2 regions of the Paenibacillus sp. FSL K6-4396 genome follow, and region 2 is predicted to be linked to the other one. Evidence: riboswitches for the same ligand, from Rfam matches in the RefSeq annotation. Region 2 holds a riboswitch; the other holds the start of a gene.
What was found. Region 2 has a riboswitch for glycine ahead of sdaAB (L-serine ammonia-lyase, iron-sulfur-dependent subunit beta). Riboswitches for the same ligand answer to the same signal wherever they lie in the genome.
Positions count from the first base shown of each region.

Region 1 (3,422 bases), 5.0 Mb from region 2:
CAGGAATCGGCCAAAACGCTGAACACCAACCCGTAGCCCACCTTTGGAATTGGACGATTGGTCCAAATTACTCATTGTATTATCCTCCTTGGATCAAGTGATTATGATTTATGAAAGGGGTATCATTTCTCCCCTGCTGTAATCCTAAGCGAGAATGCTCTCCTGTTCAATGAAATGAAAGCGTACTTTCGTCATGAACAATGATGACAACATTAGGTTATGTAATCGTTTTAATCGATGCATAATGGCTGAATCCATTGGTACGCAAGGCTTTTCTTGCCTATGACTTTTATCATTTCCAGAATCATTTTCTAACCTATAGCTTGGTCCAATCAGGTGATTTACATCCACAATCTGCTTCAATCCACATTCAAAACTATTCCTGGAAAGCACAAAAAACCTGTGCAAGCATCCGGCTCACACAGGTCGAAACAATATGAAGCTCATTTCATTTGGTTATAAAATATATGTTAATAAGTACAAGTTCGTTGCTACTATTCTTCCGTATGTTTACGATACGCGTCTGCATTCATCAATGTAGACAATGCTGCTGTCAGATCTCCCTCAACACGAATCTCAATCATCCAGCCTTCCTCGTAAGGAGAGCTGTTCACAAGTTCAGGTGAGTCCTGCAACGAATCATTGACTGCAATAATAGAACCTGTGACGGGAGAGAACAAGTCCGAAACTGTTTTGACCGATTCTATTGTTCCAATACTGTCCTCTGCTTTTACATTGGTTTCAAGGTCAGGCAATTCCACAAACACAATGTCACCCAGCTGATGCTGCGCGAACTCGGTAATGCCAATACGTACAGTATCCTCCCCTACGGTTTGCACCCATTCGTGCTCTTCACTGTACAGGAAATCACTTTTCAATTCGCTCATCGATATCCGCCTCGCTTTTCATTAAATGAGTGCATGCGTTCTTTGACCTTAACCCTTTTCCCAGAACATAGCGTATGATATTTATGAATCAAATGTCAAGATACCTCACAATTTATTTGCTGAACACCTCTAAATCCTGTAACCGGATTACACTCTTTCTTCATATACTGGTGAATATTAGAATAGTAAGCGCAATCTTTTTAAATACACGAACAATAATACTTAAAATATATTAAATATTCGGTTTTTATTCATTATCAATGATATCGTTCTTGACATCGGTAGTGGATTCACGTTTTAATGAGAGGAGTAAATGTGTTTATTGGACTATGTTATACTCGCGGATGAATGTAAAGGGAGAGATTACCCGTGACACCCGATTCGGGATGTACATGAGGTAACGCCGAAGGAGTAAACCACCGATAAGCGGGGGTGAATCTCTCAGGCAAAAGGACTTTTACGGGACGCAACTCTGGAGAGAATCTATTCGCCCTGTGCGGGCGTTATGATCACCCAAGGGGAAACCTGCTGCACAACGCAGCGGGGTAACTCTCAGGTACAAGGGACAGAGCCTTAGAATACAGCGTGCTACTTGGCATGCCGATTCTTTGGCCTGTCCTTTTCCTTTTTCCCAAAAAACGAAAAACAGGATGTCGAACGGCGCTGCCCTAGCTGCTTACCATACTTATGTTATGAAAATATCTAGCTGAAAAATTTAAAAATACCCTGCTTCATTGATCCACGATTATATTTCCGGCCGGTTGACGGTCCATGACGAGGTGATTTGATGTCCGATTTGCTTAAAACACCACTCTTCCCCCTATATCAGCAATACGAAGGTGTACGGTGCATTGATTTTGGAGGCTGGGAGCTTCCGGTGCAATTTAGCGGAATCCAAAAAGAACATGAAGCGGTACGCGAGCGCGCTGGACTGTTCGATGTATCCCATATGGGCGAATTTACAGTACAGGGTGAGCAGGCCGAAGTTTTTTTGCAACAAATGACGACCAATGATGTGACCACGCTGGTTCCCGGTCAAGCCCAGTACACCCTGATGTGTTATCCAGATGGCGGTGTGGTGGACGATCTGCTCGTGTATAAGCTGAAAGATCAGCATTATATGCTCGTCGTTAACGCCTCCAATATCAACAAGGATTGGGCGTGGCTGCAAGAGCACTTGATCCCTGGCGTAAGCATGACCAACGATTCGGAGCAGACGGCGCTGCTCGCCTTGCAAGGTCCACTGGCTGTAGACATTATCGGAAAAGTTACAGATACGGATGTATCCACGATTGAACCGTTTCGTTTTGTGCAGGATGCTGAAGTATGCGGAGTAAAATTACTGTTGTCCCGTACCGGTTATACCGGTGAAGATGGCTTTGAGCTATATGTACCTGTGGACCAGGCTACTGTAATCTGGAATGGATTAATGCAGGCTGGAGAAGAGCATGGGCTGGTTCCAGCTGGACTTGGTGCAAGGGATACGCTGCGTTTTGAAGCCAAGCTGCCTCTGTATGGGCAGGAATTATCTGCAACGATCTCTCCGCTAGAAGCTGGCGTTGGTATGTTTGTGAAACTGAATGCCGGACCTTTTATCGGACACGAAGCCTTGTTACAGCAAAAAAATGACGGGCCCGCCCGTAAACTGGTCGGCATCGAAGTACTGGAGCGCGGTATTCCTCGCCCCCACTATCCGATTTACGCCGAAGGCGTACAGATCGGTGAAGTGACAACAGGCACGCAATCACCTACATTGAAGCGTAATCTGGGGCTTGCCCTCATCGACAGCAAATACGCTGCGCTGGGAACCCCGCTTGAGATTGAGATCCGCGGCAAGAAACTAAAAGCCGAGGTTGTGAAGACCCCTTTTCATAAACGGACACGTACGTCTAAGACACCTACTCAAGGAGCTGATCAAGCATGAGCAAGCACCGGTACATTCCCATGACTGAACAAGATCAGAGCGCCATGCTCGCAACCATCGGTGTGGATACGCTGGAGGAACTGTTTCAGGACATTCCAAAAGAGATTCGTTATCAGGGCGAGCTGCCCGTATCCTCCAAACTTGATGAATATGCGCTAACACGTCATATGTCCAAACAAGCCGGCGCCAACGCCAATTTCGAAACACACGCCAGCTTTCTCGGCGCAGGTATATACGATCATCATGTTCCTTCCGTCATCAATCATGTCATTTCCCGTTCCGAGTTCTACACTGCCTACACACCTTATCAGCCTGAGATCAGCCAAGGTGAACTACAGGCCATTTTCGAATTTCAATCCTACATCTGTGAATTAACCGGTATGGCTGTAGCCAATGCCAGTATGTATGACGGCGCAACCGCCTTTGCTGAAGCAGGTAATCTGGCCGCAGCGGCAACTCGTCGCAAACAGCTCATCGTCTCCCGTACCGTTCATCCGGAAGCCCGTCAGGTATTGCAGGCGTATGCGCACGGACTCCGTCTGGAGATTGTCGAGATTGGTTATAAGGATGGCGTCACGGACTGGGATGCCTTGCAAGCCGCCATATCGGAC
Region 1 covers NZ_JBBOCR010000001.1:5,534,580-5,538,001, forward strand. The annotation lists gene MHB85_RS24205 (PTS mannitol transporter subunit IICB) at 1-75, opposite strand, end outside; gene gcvH (glycine cleavage system protein GcvH) at 495-887, opposite strand; glycine riboswitch at 1,232-1,354, shown strand; glycine riboswitch at 1,358-1,458, shown strand; gene gcvT (glycine cleavage system aminomethyltransferase GcvT) at 1,675-2,811, shown strand; gene gcvPA (aminomethyl-transferring glycine dehydrogenase subunit GcvPA) at 2,808-3,422, shown strand, end outside.
Region 1: linked by a shared signal. The riboswitch ahead of gcvT (glycine cleavage system aminomethyltransferase GcvT) and the one ahead of sdaAB (L-serine ammonia-lyase, iron-sulfur-dependent subunit beta) in region 2 are both predicted to bind glycine.

Region 2 (3,422 bases):
ACATGCAGCAGGCGGCACGCATCTCGGATTACACAGCTTATTTCTATCTGGGAAGCATGATTGAGCATGGGGATACAGAGCATATTTTCACGAACCCGGACAATCGTCTGACGCAAGAATACATTATGGGTCGTTTTGGTTAATTGGATCATGGAGTGTCACATAGAGCAATAGACAGAGAAATTGAGAAATAAATAGAGACAAAAGAAAGCACAATGCCTGGACGGTTGTTCGGGGGTTGTGCTTTTTTAATTTATAATTTTATTAGAATTTTCTGTATGTGACATAAACATTATGCTACGATATTTAGTAATAAGAGAGCGTTTACATTACTTTGAAGGAGATGTTGATAATCACTACGGATCAGATGTCTTACGACCATATGGCAGCTCAGATTATACAGAACTACACTATTGAGAAACCTGTCGTTTCCTATATTCGTCACAACGAGAATCTGACGTATCATGTCGTTGATGAAGCAAGCGGGCAGAAGTATCTGCTCCGTATCCATCAAGCCGCATATGCAAGTATGACAGGCATTCAGCATACACCTCCTGCGCTGGAGGCAGAGATGAATCTGCTTCATGAGTTAAATGCAACGACAGCATTGCGCGTGCAACATCCAGTACGCAACGCATCCGGTGAATGGGTCACGGTATGGACAAGTGAGGCAGGGAAAGAGATCTGCTGTACAGTACTGGAGTGGATTGAGGGCAGGGACATCCAGCAGGGAGAACGTCTGACAACAGAGCAGATCTATGATCTTGGGGCACAACTGCAGATGCTTCATCAATATGGGCGTGAGCAGAATCAGACAGATCGAACAAAGGTGCGGCCGGCATATGGCAACATTCATGAGAACTTGGTCATGCTAGGGCAGCAAGAGGAAGGTGTCCGACTGGGGATTTTTACAACGGAAGACTTCGATCTGCTTCGTGAGACGTTTGAGAACATTAATGAGCAGCTAGAAACATACCCGCAGCACGCGGAGACATGGGGAATCATTCATGGGGATATTACTCGCAACAATCTGCTGATCACGGATCAGGGGATGTCCATGATTGATTTTTGTCTACACGGTTATGGTTATTATCTTTTCGATGCCGGAGGGGCAGCGCTTATGTTCAATCGGGAGGAACGTGACATATTCTTATCAGGTTATACCAAACAGATCGCACCACTGACGGATCGTGATATCCGATTAATGGAAGGGTTCATGTTGATCTTTACACTTGGTTATTATGCTTTTCAGATGGGGAACGAGTCTAGGCACGAGTGGATGAAAGATCGCATGCCGAAGTTATGCAGCAAGTATTGCAGACCTTATGTACAGAACGAGAGTATCTTCTACGAACTGTGAATTAGGGTGTGCAGATCAGGATAGGCCACGAACAGTGTGGTTCAAATATTATGGTTGCCTGAATACCCGAACAGTTTCGTGGACAATATCATAAATAGTAGTAAGCGCTTTATGAATTGAAGGAAAATGAAATAAGCTGTTTAAAAGTTCTCTTTATCGAATTAATGTAATGAAAGCTGACAAAATATTCTGGTTTTCATCGGTTCAATCGAAAATGAGGGAAATACATCCAAAGAAATCGTTAAGTTTGTTGACACTGATCTTCCGGTCGATTAATCTTAATGAAGAAGAAATGAACGATTTCCATTACTGTTCTGACATACGCTCAGAATGGTTCCATACAGCGGATGATAACGAGCGGGAGAGACCTGAGTTAGCCGAGCAATGGCTAGTCTTCAGGCACCGAAGGAGCAAGCTGCTGCGCACCCGGCGCAGCGGTTAATCTCTCAGGTAAATGTACCATCGTTGGACGCAACTCTGGAGAGTGCGCGAACTGCGCCACCCAAGGGGTATATGATCAGTCAGCCTGGTGACCTTGTCTGCAATTGCAGGGCATGCACCTTGTCGTGAGACACTGCTGATCGTGAAACTCTCAGGTATCGAGGACAGAGAGAGGGCCTGTGGCCTTCTTCTGTCCTTTTTTGATGTCATCATTCAGTAATAAAGGAACATTATGGCATGGGATCTGGATGAAAATGACGAATACAATTGGAGGGTTATAAGGTGCGATTTAAAGATGTTTTCTCAATTATTGGTCCGTCGATGACGGGGCCTTCAAGTTCACATACAGCTGGAGCGGCAAGGTTAGGGAGAATTGCTCGACAGTGGCTAGGATGTACGCCAGATCGTGCCCGGTTGACACTATACGGTTCATTTGCTGACACGTATCAGGGGCACGGAACAGATCTGGCACTGATCGGCGGTTTGCTGGATTATGTCACAGACGATCCGCGTATTCCGGATGCAGAGCAATACGCAGAGGAAGCGGGCATGGAGGTTGAGTTTTATACAAGTGGCCTGCCTGCTCCTCATCCGAATACGGTCAAAATTGAGTTGTGGCATGAAGAACGTGCCTGCTCCTTGATTGGTGCATCTATTGGTGGTGGAAGCGTATCGGTGCATTCGATGAATGATTTTCGTGTTCAGATTAGTGGTGAGTTTCCGACACTCGTTCTGCGACATGCGGACAAAGCAGGAGTGCTTGCCTCGGTAACGTCCACGATCAGTTCATCCGGGGTTAACATCGGGTATATGCAGGTGGACCGCAAAGCCCGTGATGGCGAAGCGCTGACCGCGATGGAAATGGATGGTGTGCCTAATCCTGATATGCTCAAGCGCCTGAAGGAGCTGGATCATGTACTGGATATTCGTGTCATCGATTTGAAGAGAGGAGTTGATTCGGATGCGATTTAAACATTTACACGAACTGAATACGATCTGTACAGCGGAATCCAAAACGATTGCTCAGCTGATGATCGAGGAGCAAGTTCAGGAGACCAATACACCGGAAGCGGATGTTGTGAAACAGATGTCTGAATATTATCAGGTGATGAAGGAAGCGGTACGTAAAGGGTTAACGGAAGATACAACATCACGCAGTGGATTAACGGGTGGAGACGGTAAAAGAATGGCCGAGTACATTCGCAAGGGTGAGACTTGCTCAGGAGATGCTTCCGCACTTGCCATGGCGTATGCCCTGTGTGTATCTGAAGTGAATGCCTCGATGGGGCGGATTGTGGCAACACCAACAGCCGGTTCCTGCGGCATTATCCCTGGTGTTTTTATTAGCTCACAGGAGCGATTTGGCTGGACGGACGAACATTTGGTGAACGGATTGTTCTGTGCGGGAGCGATTGGTTATGTTATTGCGAACAATTCATTTATCTCTGGTGCCGAGGGTGGCTGTCAGGCGGAAGTGGGTTCCGCGATTGGCATGGCTGCGGGTGCCATGGTTGAACTGCGTGGAGGTACACCGGAACAGGTCGTTCATGCGGTTGGCCTAGCATTAAAAAATACACTGGGCCTTATCTGCGATCCAGTTGCAGGCCTCGTTGAGATCCCG
Region 2 covers NZ_JBBOCR010000001.1:506,400-509,821, forward strand. The annotation lists gene pstB (phosphate ABC transporter ATP-binding protein PstB) at 1-143, shown strand, start outside; gene MHB85_RS02430 (phosphotransferase enzyme family protein) at 368-1,360, shown strand; glycine riboswitch at 1,709-1,831, shown strand; glycine riboswitch at 1,836-1,971, shown strand; gene sdaAB (L-serine ammonia-lyase, iron-sulfur-dependent subunit beta) at 2,084-2,773, shown strand; gene sdaAA (L-serine ammonia-lyase, iron-sulfur-dependent, subunit alpha) at 2,763-3,422, shown strand, end outside.